Regions from separate parts of the Monashia sp. HAY1-11D genome, predicted to be linked through region 2. Evidence: riboswitches for the same ligand, from Rfam matches in the RefSeq annotation. Region 2 holds a riboswitch; the other holds the start of a gene.
The links. A riboswitch is a leader RNA that binds a small molecule or an ion and turns the genes downstream of it on or off. The one in region 2 is predicted to bind cyclic di-AMP.

Region 1: it holds a riboswitch for cyclic di-AMP, as region 2 does, so the genes downstream of both, AC1VM9_RS04670 (transglycosylase family protein) here and AC1VM9_RS01575 (C40 family peptidase) in region 2, are expected to answer to the same signal.

Annotation. Positions count from the first base shown of each region.
Region 1 covers NZ_CP200320.1:1,005,824-1,013,363, forward strand. Annotated here, with positions in the region: gene AC1VM9_RS04655 (aldehyde dehydrogenase) at 1-1,303, opposite strand, end outside; partial or broken gene AC1VM9_RS04660 (hypothetical protein) at 1,800-2,021, opposite strand; tRNA gene AC1VM9_RS04665 (tRNA-Thr) at 2,074-2,145, opposite strand; gene AC1VM9_RS04670 (transglycosylase family protein) at 2,337-2,999, opposite strand; cyclic di-AMP (ydaO/yuaA leader) riboswitch at 3,005-3,190, opposite strand; gene AC1VM9_RS04675 (serine/threonine-protein kinase) at 3,515-5,359, opposite strand; gene AC1VM9_RS04680 (CBS domain-containing protein) at 5,423-5,854, opposite strand; gene AC1VM9_RS04685 (alpha,alpha-trehalose-phosphate synthase (UDP-forming)) at 6,144-7,540, shown strand, end outside.
Region 2 covers NZ_CP200320.1:363,988-371,527, forward strand. Annotated here, with positions in the region: gene AC1VM9_RS01555 (hypothetical protein) at 19-387, shown strand; gene AC1VM9_RS01560 (hypothetical protein) at 495-695, shown strand; gene AC1VM9_RS01565 (carboxymuconolactone decarboxylase family protein) at 814-1,461, shown strand; gene AC1VM9_RS01570 (DsbA family oxidoreductase) at 1,462-2,154, opposite strand; gene AC1VM9_RS01575 (C40 family peptidase) at 2,239-2,991, opposite strand; cyclic di-AMP (ydaO/yuaA leader) riboswitch at 2,994-3,177, opposite strand; gene AC1VM9_RS01580 (iron-dependent transcriptional repressor DtxR) at 3,448-4,149, opposite strand; gene AC1VM9_RS01585 (MFS transporter) at 4,168-5,607, opposite strand; gene AC1VM9_RS01590 (hypothetical protein) at 5,676-6,881, shown strand; gene AC1VM9_RS01595 (pyridoxine 5'-phosphate oxidase C-terminal domain-containing protein) at 7,116-7,493, opposite strand; partial or broken gene AC1VM9_RS01600 (pyridoxamine 5'-phosphate oxidase family protein) at 7,496-7,540, opposite strand, start outside.

The sequences.
Region 1 (7,540 bases), 640 kb from region 2:
TCCACACGGCGGCGGCGAGGCCGTAGACCGAGTCGTTTGCCATACGCACGGCCTCGGCCTCGTCCTCGAACGTGAGAACCGACAGGACCGGCCCGAACACCTCATCCCGGGCGATGGCCATGTGCGGCTCGACGTTGTCCAGCACGGTGGGCCGGGAGTAGAAGCCGTCCTGCGGAACGGGTGGCCTACCCCCGCCGGTACGTAACCGCGCGCCCTCATCGAGGGCCCGGGCGGTGTGCGCCTCGACTCGCTCCCGATGAGCTGCGCTGACCAGCGGACCGACCTGGGTCCCAGGGTCCAGCGGGTCACCGATGTGCAGCGCTTCCGCAGCCCGGACGACCCCATCGACCACCTCGTCTCGCACCGAACGGTGCACAAGGAGACGCGAGGGTGCCGTGCACATCTCGCCCTGGTTGAAGAAGATGTTTCCGGCGGTGCCCGCCACAGCTGCAGGAAGGTCGGCGTCCGGCAGCACGATGCTCGGTGACTTCCCGCCGAGCTCCAGCCAGACCCGTTTCAAGTTGGAGTCCGCGGCGTAGCGCAGGAACTCCCTGCCAACCTCCGTCGACCCGGTGAAGGCGACCGTGTCGACGTCGGGGTGCAGTGCCAGGGCTCGCGGCGTCGTAGAACCCTGGCCCGTAACGACATTGAGCACGCCATCGGGCAGACCTGCCTCGAGCGCGAGTTCCGCCACCCGCAAGGCCGACAGCGACGACAGCTCCGATGGTCGCACCACGATGGTGCATCCAACCGCCAGAGCGGGAGCCACCTTCCATGCCAGCAGGGTCATGGGGAAGTTCCACGGCACGACCACGCCAACCACTCCAACCGGTTCGCGCGTGACGAGCGCGAGCGCATTGCTGCCAACCTCGGGCACCTCACCAGTCAGCTTGTCCGCCCACTCGGCATACCAGCGGTAGCACGCGACGGTCGTCCGCATCTCGATCGAATGCGCATACTCGATGGGCTTACCCATCTCGAGCGAGACCAACAAGGCAAGCTCGTCGCGGCGAGCCTCGATGACATCGGCGAAACGGTGCAGCACACGCTTCCGATCCGCAGGGGACATCCGGGACCAGGGCGAATCGGCAAAGGCACGCCGGGCCGCCGCGACCGCCATGTCGACATCGACGGCCGTCCCGTCCGGGACTGTCGCCAAGGGCTTTCCGTCTCGAGGCGCCAGGACCTCCATCACGCGTCCGTCCGCCGCCGGCCGGCAGCGACCATCGATGACCATCAGCCGGGGCGGGGCCAGCGATTCCGCTTGGGCGCGCCACATCTCTGCTGTCTGTCCGGCTGGCATCGGGTGACCCTTCGTTGCGAGGAGGTTCGCGGGTGGGCCTCCTCAGCAGACGGATCCATGCTCAGGAGGCGGTTCGCTGGTAGACGCGGGTGCGTTTTTCTACAGGTGTCCAACTTAAGCCCGGGCCGAAGAGTCGTCAAGCGCTCAAGAGTCGCCCGCCACGACGCCAGACATGTCGGTCACGCTTTCGATAAGGGTTGGCTCTGGGTCCAAGGGGTGCGGCCCAGCGCGAAGTGGCGAAAGCAGCCCCGCCGCTACGAGCTGAGTCGCCGAGCAGCCGGGCCACACCCGAAGGCCCGATGCCGTGCAGGCCCAGCAGCGAGGTCCCGGTCGCCGCGACGAGCTGCTACAGCTCGGTGTCGGCGGCCTTCTTCTTGGCATGGATCCGCTCCAGGCCGGCCACCAGCTCCATGGCCACGCGCTTGCGGGTCTTGCCCACGGCGTCCCGCGCCCGGACCCCCGGCCAGCAGCGCCTTGGCTTGGGCGGAGCACGGTGTCTAGTGAGATCCGGCCCGATGTAGCTGGCCTGCCATCGTTTCGAGGGCAATCTTCGCAAGTATCCGAAACCCTCGGCGGTTCGGCCTACTTGACACTCTGGTCGCCGTCCTGCGTGCTGCCGGACGGGCAGCGGCGGCGAGCGAGTCCGGCAATCTGCGTGCGAGGCCGAGTGGCTTACCGCCCCTACCCCTCCACTCGTGTCCCTCGACGTCCCTCGCACCCATAACGGCGAAACCGCAGGTCAGGGGCACTATCCGACGCGCTGAGCACAGAGCTGGCGGGGGACTCGAACCCCCAACCACCTGTTTACAAGACAGGTGCGCTGCCAATTGCGCCACGCCAGCGGTACCGGTGGAGCGACTATCGCCCCGCCCGGTCGGGCGCCAGCGTAACCGAGCACTAGCCTCCGGGCCCAGACCGGTCGAGGAGCGGAGCCCTGCCCCACCATGGAACCAGGGCGACACATGAAGGACGGCCCCGCGGGACCCAGGGGTTGGTCGCGCGAGGCCGTCCGGTCAGGCTCGGTCAGACAGCGTCACGGCAGACGCAGCACCTGGCCGACGTAGATGAGGTTCGGGTTGTGCACCCGAGCCTTGTTCGCAGCGTACAGCGTCTTCCAGCCGCCGGAGACGTGGTACCGCTGCGCCAGCGTGCCCAGCGTGTCGCCCCGACGGACGGTCACCCGCTTGCCGGTTCCGGCGTAGCTGTTGACCTTCTTCGTCGTCTTCTTCGTCGCGTAGGTCTTCTTCTTCGAGACCTTCTTCTTCGTCGTGACCGGCTTGCGGTCGCTCGAGCGCGACGCGGCGGCGTCGGCGCCACCGTTGGCTCGGGTCAGACCCGCGCGCTTGGAGCAGACCGGCCACGCACCGGGGCCCTGCACGGCGAGGACCTTCTGGGCGATGGTGATCTGCTCGGCCTTGCTCGCGAGGTCGGCGCGGGAGGCGTAGGCGCGACCGCCGAAGCCGACCCAGGTGCTGCTCGAGAACTGCAGGCCGCCGTAGTAGCCGTTGCCGGTGTTGATGTGCCAGTTGCCACCGGACTCGCACTGGGCGACCGCGTCCCACACGGTGGCGGCCTTGGCCGACCCGGCGGCGGTGACGCCACCGACGACGGTGGCCGCTCCGGCGATGCCGACTCCGGCGATGCGCTGCTTCATCGAGACCCGCTTGGCGGCAGCATGCTTGGACAGGTACTGCATAGGGGTATTCCTTCCTGACGCGCGCCTGCGGGGTTAGCTGTCGGGTTGGGGACGTCAGGTGCCCTGCCGCGGCTGCGGCTTCACCCCAAGGTCAGTCGAGTCGGCCCTCGACCGTCGGCGAACGACGGTCTTCGACATGACAACTCACTGACCACACTGGGTCCCCCGTCCTCGCCCGGCCCACGGGTGTGGGCTGCGTCCCTGGCTGGCGAGGCTCGGCGCGCTCAGGGACCGGATTGCTGGGTGTCCATGTGAAGTTATCCAGCGTGCCGTGTGGAGGCCGGACGCACGGCGCCTACCGGTGGTGGACACCCCGGAAACCCGAGACCACCCCTTTCCGGCCCGGAGAACCGGGACCGCCGAGGCACGACGGTACGTGACGAGTGAATGAACCACAACCCGATCCGAGATGATTTCGTGATCTTCTCGAGATCTGGCCTTGACCGAACGGGGCCGATCGGCAAGGACCGGACGGCGGCCGCCACGGACGCCGCCACACCCACCCCGCGAGCGCTTCAGCGGGTGAACGGGTTGCCGCTGAAGGGCAGCCAGGTCAGGCTCGAACCTTGGTCGACGGCGACGAGCCCGACGACGAGCCCGGCAACGACCAGTGCCACCGCGACGACCTGCGACGGTGTCCCCACCGGCACGAGCCGGCGCACGATCGAGCGGGACCCGCGGCGCAGCGACACCCCGCCGGGACCCCACCACAGCATGGCGAGCCCCGCGATGCCACCGACGGCGAGCGTCGTCGGCGATCCCGGCCCGAGGTCGGAACCGGTGGCACCGGCCAGCAGGAACGCCGTCGCGAAGATGCCCGCGAGCGCCACCGCGAGCGGCAGCACCAGGCTCACGGCCGTGGCGACGGCGCCGACGAGGAGGTGCCACGGACTCGTCACGACGGCGAGCGGGATGTCGGTGCCGCGGCGGCCATGGGCGTACCGACGGAACACGAGCGCGGACACCGACCGGTCGGTGGCGCGGGCGACGACGGACCACACGAGCAGCGCGAGGAACGCGTACCCCGGCCAGGACATCAGGGCGCCGACCCAGGCGATGCCCGCGGCCCCGAGCAGCCCGGTGCGCATGGCCAGGCCGATGCGGGGGTCACCCTCGCGCGGGGCCTGCTCGGGTTCCTCCTCGTCCCAGTCGTCGTCCCAGTCGTCGGGCCCGGCGCCCGGGCCGTGGCGCTCGTCGTAGAGGTCCCGGCCACGGTCACCGTCCCACGGTGCCGGGTCGTGCTGGGGCGCGGCGCTGCGACGCGGCCCGCTCGGCGGCGGCGCCCACCGGACGTCGTCCGGGGCGGGCCGCGTCAGGAACGGCGTCGGCGACGGGCTCGGCGGCGGGGCCACCGGCGGCAGGACCGCGGTACCGCGGTCCGGGAAGACCTGCGTGTCGCCCGCGGCGTCGAGGACCTCGGTGCGCCCGTCGTCCCACGGGGCGCTCGGGGAGGGCACGGTGGCCGCCCGCCCGGCGGCGTACTGCTCGAGGGCGGCGATGACCTCGTCGGCCTGCGGCCGGCGGGCCGGGTCGGGCGAGAGGGAGGCACGCAGCAGCGGCACGAGACGGGGATCGACACCGTCGACGTCGACGTCACCGGCGCGCACTCGGCTCAGCACGGCGTCCATCCGCGAGCGCCCGAACGGGGGGCGACCGGACGCGGCGTACGTGATCGTCGCCGCCCAGCCCCACCAGTCGGTGGCGTCGGTGATCGGGGCACCCTCGACGAGCTCGGGCGACAGGTAGCCGGGCGTGCCCATGACCAGACCGCCGACGGTGTGCCGGACGTCGTCCTGCACGTGCGCGATGCCGAAGTCGATGAGGACCGGCTCGCCCTCCTCGACGAGGACGTTGCCGGGCTTGATGTCGCGGTGCACGACGCCGCACGCGTGGATCGACCGGATCGCCTCCGCGACGCCTCGCGCGAGGCTGACGAGCTCGCCCGGATGGAGCGGGCCGTGCTCCTCGACGATCTCGTCGAGCGCCGGCCCGGGCACGTAGCGGGTGACGATGTACGGGCGCGGGCCCATGACGTCGGCGTCGATGACGCTCGCGACGCGCGGGTCGCGGACGCGCGAGAGCGTCTCGACCTCACGCATGAGGCGCTGCCGGGCGTCGGCGTCGTGGGCCACGTGCGCCCGCAGCACCTTGATGGCGACGGCACGCCCGCGCGGGTCGAGGGCGAGGTGCACGACGCCCATGCCGCCCTCGCCGATCTCCTCGACGAGGCGGTACGGTCCGATGCGCCCGGAGCCGTACGCGTCGCGGCCGGCGCCGATGGGCACGCCGCCGGTGCGCGGGCCGGTGCGCCGGCCGGACCGCGGAGCGGCGACCCGCTCGGTCCGGTCGTACGCAGTCATGCTCCTACGGTATGCGACCGCAGGGGGTGTCGCCGACGACCTCGGCGCGTGGCGCAGGTCGGCTCAGCGGGAGATGTAGTCCCGCAGCTGGTCACGCTCGGACTGCAGCTCGGACAGCCGGTGCTTGACGATGTCACCGATGCTGACGATGGCGGTGAGGCGGCCCTCGTCGTCGAGGATCGGCACGTGGCGCACCCGCTGCTCGGTCATCGTCGCGGCGAGGTCGGCGATGTTGTCCGCGGCGGTGCCCGTGGACACCTCGCTCGTCATGATCTGCGACACCGGTGCGTCGAGGATGCCGGCCCCGGCGGCGTGCAGGTGCCGTACGACGTCGCGCTCGCTGACGATGCCCTCGACGGTCGTGCCGTCGGAGCTGACGACGACGGCTCCGATGCGGTGCTCGTCGAGCACGGCGAGCAGCCCGGACACCGTCTCGTCGGGCCGGACGGTGACGACCCCGCCGCCCTTCGCCCTCAGCACGTCAGAAATCTTCACGGCGACCTCCTTCACCTCGGGTGAGTGCCCCGGACACGTGCCTCCGTCGATCTCGACGACCCTGCGCGGTGCCCTGACTCGACCCTAGAGCGCACGCCGACGGGGCGCCACCGTTCCCTCGTTAGAGTGAGACCGATCCGCCGGCACGTCCTCGCGCCGACGCGACCGCCGCGGTCCCGCCCGTCGCCACCCGAGTCGTCTCGGTGGGTATGCCGGGTGGTGGCCAGGCAGCACGACCTGCACGACGTCACCCGCGGCGTCGCGCCCCAACGACAGGAGCTGATCCCCGGTGCCGTCCGACCGGCAGACCTTCGACCTCGTCATCGCGGCGAACCGCCTCCCCGTCGACAAGGTGGTCCTCGACGACGGCGCCAGCGAGTGGCGCCGCTCCCCCGGCGGTCTCGTCACCGCGATGGAGTCGGTGATGCGCTCGCAGCCCGGCGCGTGGGTGGGCTGGGCCGGGGACTCCGGCGAGGCGCCCGAACCGTTCGACGAGCACGGCATCCACCTGCACCCGGTGGCGCTGTCCGCCGACGAGGTCCGCGACTACTACGAGGGCTTCTCCAACGACACCCTGTGGCCGATCTACCACGACGTCATCGTGCCGGCCACCTTCCACCGCGAGTGGTGGGCCGCCTACCAGGCCGTCAACGAGCGGTTCGCCCGCGCCGTTGCGGAGGTGGCCGCCGAGGGCGCCCGCGTCTGGGTGCAGGACTACCAGCTCCAGCTCGTCCCGGCCCTCGTGCGCCGGCTGCGACCCGACGTGCGGATCGGCTGGTTCAACCACATCCCGTTCCCGCCGGTCGAGCTGTTCGCCCAGCTGCCGTGGCGAGCCCAGCTGCTCGAGGGGCTGCTCGGCGCCGACTTCCTCGGCTTCCAGCGCCAGGCCGACGCCCGCAACTTCGTCCGCGCGTGCCGGCAGCTGCTCGGGGCACCGACGAAGCGGGACCTCGTCACGGTCGAGGGCACCGGGCGGCGCGTCCGGGCAGCGGCCATCCCGATCTCCGTCGACTTCCACGGCCTGGAGGAGCTGGCCAGGACCCCCGAGGTCATGGCGCGGGCGCGCGAGATCCGCGAGAGCCTCGGCAACCCCGAGGTGCTCATGCTCGGCGTCGACCGCCTCGACTACACCAAGGGCATCCGGCACCGCCTCAAGGCCTACGAGGAGCTGTTGTCCGAGCGGCGCCTCGGCCCACCGGAGGTGACGCTCGTCCAGGTCGCGACGCCGAGCCGTGAGCGCGTCGACGCCTACCGCAACCTCCGGGCGGAGATCGAGCAGACGGTGGGCCGGATCAACGGGGACCTCGGCAAGATCGGCGCGCCGGCAGTGCACTACATGCACCACTCGTACCCGCGCGAGGAGATGGCGGCGCTGTTCCAGGCCGCCGACGTCATGCTCGTCACCCCGCTGCGCGACGGCATGAACCTCGTCGCCAAGGAGTACGTGACCTGCCGGTACGACCTCGGCGGCGCCCTCGTGCTGTCGGAGTTCACCGGCGCCTGGCACGAGCTGCACCAGGCCTTCGCGTGCAACCCGCACGACATCGAGGGCCTCAAGCAGACGATCCTGCGCGCCATCAACACTCCGGCCAAGGACAAGCAGCGGATCATGAGGGCGCTGCGCCGACGCGTCGCCGACCACGACGTCCAGCGGTGGGCCGCGCGCTTCCTCGCCGCCCTCGACGC
Region 2 (7,540 bases):
GGAGAAAGGATGGACAGCATGAGTGTCACGAGCTTCCAGGACCTGCCGCTCGCCGACCGCGACCGCGAGTGGGACGGCGACGCCGCCGAGAAGCGGGTCCGCGCCTGGGCCGGCGCCGAGGAGGAGCCGAACGAGAAGTACCGCGACGCCCACGTCTGGTACGACAAGGACAAGAAGGACAACTTCACGGCCTACAAGCTGCTCATCGCCGACGTCATCGACGGTCGGCTGCGTGCGGTCCCCCGTGGCGTCATGGCGGCCGCCGCCGTCATGCAGGGTTCCCGCGGTGGTGTCGACCTGCCCTCCTCGGATGTCGACCGGGTCCGCAGCCATCTCGCGAAGTACTACGCCAAGATGGGCGAGGACGCCCCGTGGGAGCGGGACTGAACGCGTCCGCAGGCAGTCCGACGCGCCCGCAGGGAACTCGCGGGCGACCCGGCCGAGGTCACCTGCCGACCTGTTCCAAGCCGGCGGGCGCCGGGTACGGCGGGCACATGAGCAGAACGGTTGCAGCGATCGTCGCCGAGCTGGCGCAGGTCGAGGACGAGGTCCGCTGGGCCTCCCTCGCCTCCGGTACCCGAGCCCCCGACGCCTCGCGCCTCGCCGAGCTGAGTGCTCGCGAGGACGCGCTGGTGCGAGAGCTGCGAGCCGTCGACGTCAGCATCGACCTGTCCGTCGCGCCGACGCCTGCCTGACCAGCCCGATCGGCCGGGCCTGAGCGCGCCCGGCGCCCAAGGACCCCGGCAGGATGGGCCCACACTCCGCGTCAGCCCGTGCCACGATGAACGCGTCGCACGACGAACGGAGCGCCTGATGGCCACCGACCCCGCCCACGGGTTCCTCACCGAGCCGCCGGTGACCGACGCCGTCCGCGCCTCCTTCGAGGGCGACCTCGGCACCCAGGGGTTCGTCATGAACCTGTCGCACCTGTGGGCGCACCACCCGGCCGCGCACGACACGCTCTTCGGACTCCTTGCCGACATGGTGCGCCTGGGCGGCCTCACCTTCCGGCAGCGCGGCATCCTCATCAGCGCCGCCGCGGCCACGGGCAGCGACTCCTACTGCGCCCTGGCGTGGGGCAACCGGCTCGCCGGCGAGGCGGGCCCGGACGTCGCCGCGGCGGTGCTGGCCGGCGACGACGCTCCGCTCGACCCGGCCGATGCCGCACTCGCCGGCTGGGCGCGCACCGTCGCCCGCGACGCCAACTCCACGACACCCGCCGACCTCGAGCCGCTGCGCGCCGCCGGCTTCGACGACCGGCAGATCTTCGCCATCACCGTCTTCGTCGCGCTGCGGCGGGCCTTCTCGATGGTCAACGCCGCCCTGGGGGCGCTGCCCGATGCCCAGCTGCGCTCGGCCGCGCCCGGGCCGGTCGACGAGGCGGTGTCCTTCGGCCGCCCCAGCGCCGGGGCGCCCTCGGCGACGACGCTCGGGGGCGCGTCGCCGACCGCCGCCGGCTAGCTACGCCTCGTCGCCACCCTGCACGGCGACCCCGCGCAGCAGGGCGAGGTAGTCCTCGACCGGGCGGGCCCCCGGTACGGCGGCGAACCCGTTGGCCAGGACGAACGGCGTCACCGTGATGCCGAGGTCGCGGGCCTGCCTCTCGTCGGCGCGCACGTCGTCGGCGTACGTGTCGGACGCGAGCACGGCGGCGACCCGCCGCTCGTCGAGGCCGCACTCGGCGCAGAGGCGCTGGAGCACCTCGTGGTCGTCGAGCGCCTGCCCCTCGCGGAAGTGCGCGGAGAAGAAGCGCTCGACGGCAGCCGCCTGCAGGGCCCGGCCGCCCATCTCGCGCGCCAGGGCCACGAGCCGGTGCGCGTCGAAGGTGTTGGCCATGACCGCGGTGTCGAAGTCGAAGACGAGGTCGTGGGCCTCGGCCGCCTCGATGGCCTTGGCGTTGAGGATGTGCCCGGCGACGGGGTCACCGTTGGTCCGCGAGCCGATCTGGTCCTGCGCGCGGTCGTTGCGCCCGACCGGCCACTCGGGGTCCAGCTCGTAGGCCCGCAACCGCACCGACACGTCGTGGGGCCGCTCGAAGGCGTGGATCGCGGCCTCGATCCGGTGCTTGGCGATCCATGACCACGGGCAGACGAGGTCGCCCCAGACGTCGAGCTCGATGAGGGTCGTGGACTCTGCGGCAGCCTGGACGGTCATCACGTCATCCAACCACGCCGGCGAGGAACGACGTCGCGCCCCCGACCCGTTCGGGTCGGGGGCGCGACGGAAGCCACGGGTCGATCAGGCGCGGCCGTAGCCCGACGGCGTCGTCCAGATCGAGTGGTACCCGATCGTGGTGCCGGGGCGCTGCGCGTCGATCATGACGCCGGGGCTGACGTAGATGCCGACGTGGTAGACCGGCGAGCCGAAGAAGACGAGGTCACCGGCGCGGGGGTTGCTCACCGGCGTCGTCGCGGCCTTCTGCTGCGAGGCCGTGCGGGGCAGCGAGATGCCGGCCTGGCGGAAGACGTACTGGACGAAGCCGGAGCAGTCGAAGCCCGACGGGCTCGTGCCGCCGTAGACGTACGGGACGCCGAAGTAGGACTGGGCGATGCCGACGATGCCGGACGCGGTGGGCGCCGGGTCGGACAGGGCCGTGCGGGAGGCCGAGCGGGAGGAGCGGTCCGCAGACTGCTGGCGCGCGTCCTCGGCAGCCTTCTCGGCCGCGCGCTGCTTCTCGACGGTGACGTCCTTGATGACGAGCGGCTTGACGCTTGCCTGCTTCGCCGCCGGCTTGGCGTAGCCGATCGCCGAGAGGGCGCTGGCCGCCTTGAGCGTGCCGACCTGCGGGCCGACGACCGACGGGGCCGCGGTGCTCGAGCCGTCGGCGGCGCTCGCCGGCCCGGCGAACGTCGCGACGAGCCCACCGGAGGCGGCCACGATCGCGGCCCCCTTGACGGCGGGCTGAGCGGACTCCTTGGCGATGAGCTTGAGCTCGGCGATCGCGTTGAACCGACCGGGGGCGCGGTGGCGCCCGGGAACGTTCTGAGCCACGTTTGACCTCTCGACGCCTACGAGGTGAGCTGTCGGGTTCGGGCGGAATGAGGTGCTGCTCGCCCGGCCTTCACTCGGACCTTGCGGTCCACGGAGGGCTTCACCCCGAGGACGTCGTGCGACGCCCGAAGGTGGGTCCCCCGCTCCTGCCATGCGGATCGTTCAGGGGCTCAGGGTCGATGGCAGGACTAGGCGGTTCGACCCGAAGCACTCGCCCGACGGGGAGAGCGAGCGGGGCTCACGCTACCCAAGTTCCCCGCGGCTTGTCACGCCGGGAGTCGGTGATTTCAACAGATTTTCGGACAGGCCACCGCAGCTCGCCCCAAATCCCCACAGTCCCAAGGCGATCCGGGCCCGATACGAGGGCCCGATACGAAGGCCCGATACGAGGGACAGAGGGCGTGCGGGCCGGTCCGGCCCCAAAGCGGGGCAGGGCGGGCAACGGCCGGGCTCGCGTCAGGCGACCTGGCAGAAGACGTGCGCCGCGACCTCGTCGGGCAGCGACACGCCCTCGCCGGCGTCCGCAGCGTCGCTCACGGCCAGCACGCGTCCCTCCTCGCGGACGACCCGGACCCGGGCCCCCGGAAGGACGCCCGCCGAGGTCAGCAGGGCCAGCGCCTCGGGGTCGACCTGCACCGGCTCGCCGATGCGACGGATCGTCACGGCCGCGGGCTCGTCGCCCGCCGCCGCAGTCAGGGACATGAGGCCGGTGAGGAAGCCGTGCGCGGCGTCCTCGGGCACACCCAGCTCGTCCAGGCCCGGGATCGGGTTGCCGTACGGCGACTCGAGCCCGCCCTTGATGAGGCCGAGGATCTTGCGCTCGACCTTCTCGGACATCACGTGCTCCCACCGGCACGCCTCGTCGTGGGCGTACTCCCACTCGAGGCCGATGACGTCGACGAGCAGCCGCTCGGCGAGGCGGTGCTTGCGCATGACGCGGGTCGCCATGAGGCGGCCGCGGTCGGACAGCTCGAGGTGACGGTCCCCGGAGACGGCGACGAGACCGTCGCGCTCCATGCGGGCCACGGTCTGCGACACCGTCGGGCCCGAGTGGCCCAGACGCTCCGCGATGCGTGCGCGCAGGGGGACGATGCCCTCCTCCTCGAGCTCGAAGATGGTGCGCAGGTACATCTCGGTGGTGTCGATCAGGTCCGTCACGGTCATACCTTCTCAGAATCAGGACGCCCCGGGCGTCGCGTCCGGGCCGGGACGGGCCGCCCGCCCCCGGAGAGGGCGCGTCGGGTCGTGGCGCGGCACCCAGATGCGCAGCCAGCCCGCACCGAGGACGGCCCCGACGCCGAGGACGACGGCCGACGCACCGAGGGACAGCACGGCCGTCAGCGCGGACAACGCCAGCGGGCCCGCGGCCCTTCCCAGGTCGGCGCACAGGCGCCAGCCGCCGAGGAACTGGGCGCGTCCGTCGGCCGGCGAGGCGTCGGCCCCGAGGGTCATGATCAGGCCGGCGCCGAGCCCGTTGCCGACCCCGAGGACCGTCGCGGCCGCGGTCACGGCGACGAGGCTCGTCGCGAGCGGCAGCAGCGCCATGCCCAGACCGAGCACGAGCATGCTGGGCACCGCGGCGGCAACCCGCCCGTACCGGTCCATGAGCCAGCCCGAGGGGTAGAAGAGCAGCATGTCGACGGCGCCCGCGACGCCGAAGACGAGCGAGGTCTGGGCCGGGCTGAACCCGACCGACTCGGCCCAGAGGGGCACGAGCGCCTCGCGGATGGCTCGGGCTCCGGCCACGCACATCGCGCCCGTGCCGAGGGTCAGCAGGACGTGCCGGTGCTCGAGGAGCACCGACGCGACCGACCGCGGCACACGCGTCCGGCCCCGGGCACTTCCGGAGCCCCCGCCGGTCCGGGCGTTCCCGCTGTTCCCGGTCGTCCCGCTGTTCCCGGTGGTCCCGGCGTCCGCGACGCCGCTCCGCGACGCCCGGGCGTCGTGGCCGGCCGTGATGTCGGGCGCGACGAGGACGAGGACGAACGCGGCGACGCTCGCGACGCCGCCGACGGCATAGGCCGACTCGGTCCCCCACCGGGAGATGACGAGCGAGCCGACGAACGGGCCGATGAAGTAGCCGATGCGGTGCACCCCGCCGAGCGTCGACAGTGCCCGCGCCCGCATCGCCACCGGCACCGCCTCGGTCAGGTAGGCCTGGCGGGCCAGACCGAAGAGCGAGCCGGCCAGCCCGATGACGAGCACCCCGGAGAACAGCGCCGTCACCGTGCCGGCGAGCGCGGCCACGACCATGCCGACCGCCTCCACGACCGCGGCTGCCATGAGGGCACGCCGCTCGCCGATGCGGGCGGCAAGGGCCCCCGACGGCAGGTCGCCGAGCAGCTGGCCGAGGCCGAGCGTCCCGACGAGGAGCGCCGCCACCCCCACCGACGCGCCCATCTCACGGGCCGAGACGGCGATGATGGGCGAGACGGCACCGGCACCCGTCGAGCCGAGGAGCGTCGGTCCGTAGGCCGACAGCGCGATGGCGCGCAGCCGGACCGGGGGCCCGCCGGGAGAGCCGGGCTCGCGGCTGCCGGGCTCGCCGGGAACGCGCCCGGTCCGTCCCGGTTCGCGCCCGGCACGGCCCGCCGGGTCGCCCTGAGTCTCGGTCACGCCACAGGACCCTAACGATCGGGTTACTCGGGTGGCCCGGGCATCCCGGGCGACGGAACGATGGGCCGATGACGACGAGCGAGCGGGCGACGGGGGCCCTGGCGGTGGCTGCGGCCGCCGCCCTCGTCGTCGCGCTCGCCTCGCCGGTGGCCACCGCGGTCTTCGGTCTCATCCTGCTCGGGACGCTCGCCGTCCTGCTCGAGGTCCGCTACCTCGTGGGTCGCCTGCCGGTCATCGCGCGCCGTGACGTCGTGAGTGGCCTCGCGGTGCTCCTCGCCGGCACGAGCGTGCTCCGGCTGGCCGAGCACCTCGTCGGCAGCCAGGCGCGGCGCGCCGAGGCGGTCGTGGGCTTCTGCGTCGTCGCCCTCGTCGCCCGGGTCGGGCTGCGCGGACGCCGACGCCTCGCCGCGTACGCCGTCGCCGGCATCCTCGCGGCCGCCTCCCTCGTGTGGCCCGACCACTACGCGTTCGCGCTCCTGCACCTGCACCAGCTCGTCGTGCTCGTCTTCCTCTGGGACTGGGCCGCGCGGCTGCCGCGGGTCCGCGACCGCCGCCTCTTCCGCGGCGTGCAGCTGGCGTGGGGCCTGCTCGTGCCCGCGCTCGTCCTCGTCGGCACGGTCGACGGCTGGCTCACCGGCGAACCCGGCGTCGCGCGCAGCGTCGTCGGGGACGGGCGCTCGATGCTCGCCGCGGCGGCGCTGCCCGGTGACGCGTCCGGCCCGCTCGGGCTGCGCCTGCTCACCGTGTACGCGTTCCTCCAGACGGTCCAGCTGCTCGTGTGGGTCGCCTTCATGCCGCGGTTCGCGACCGAGGAGTCGGCCCACTTCGAGCGCCGGTTCCCGTGGCTGACAGGGGCGCGGGTGTGGACCGTGGGGTTCGTCGCCGCGGCCACCTTCGCCGTCGTCTTCGCGCTCGGTTTCCGGCAGGGGCAGGTCTTGTTCGGGGCGCTGTGGTCCTGGGCCGTGCACCTCGAGATGGCCGCCGCACTCGTCGTCGTCGCGGCCGGCCGCCGGGTCCCCTCCGCCCCACGCCTGCGGCTCGTGCGCACACCGGCCACGGCGCGGGGCGACGCCGCGGACCGGCGCGACCGGCGCGACCGGCGCGACGGGCGCGGGGGCGGTGACGCGGACGGGCCCGGCGCGAACGGCGCCGGCGACGTGGGCGGCACCGGTGCCGCGGGCCGCGTCGGTCCCGGCCGGCGCGGCGGTCACGGAACGGTGACCGAGCCCGAACCGGCGACGGCCGTGGCCCCCGACGCCGAGGTCGGCGGCTGACCGAGCCCGCGAGCGTCACCTCGCGCCGGTGGAAAAGTCCTTGCCCCCTCCTGCGGGCCGGTCGTACGGTCGTTGCATCGACAACGGAAGGAGGTGATCCGAGAAGTGATCTCTTCCGGAACGTGTGAGGTGGCCACGCGATAGTCGCGTCCCCACCTGCACCCAGGAATGAGGCAGGGCGGTCCGGTCAGCCGGGCCGCCCTGTTCCGTGTCCGCCCTCCTCCGGCACGCGCGTCACGGCTGGAGCCGTGAGCTCGCCCAGGCCGACGCATCGGCCAGGGTGCCCTCGCCGGTACGCCTGAAGACGATGCGGTCGTGCAGCCGGTTGGCGCGCCCGGCCCAGAACTCCACCTCGTCGCAGACGATGCGCCAGCCGCCCCAGAAGTCGGGCACCGGCACGTCCGAGTCGCTGCCGGTGTCGGGGAACCGGTCGAGCGCCTCCCGCCAGCGCCGCTCGAGCTCGGCCCGGTCGGCGGCCGGCTGCGACTGGTCCGAGGCCCAGGCCGACAGCCGGGCCCCGTACGGCCGCGTGGAGAAGTACGCCTCGATCTCGGCGCGCCCGACGACTCGGCCCGACCGCGGAACCGGATCGCCCGGTACAGCGACGGCCACGTCAGGGACGCTGCGACGTGCGGGTTGGCCCGCAGCTCCTCGCTCTT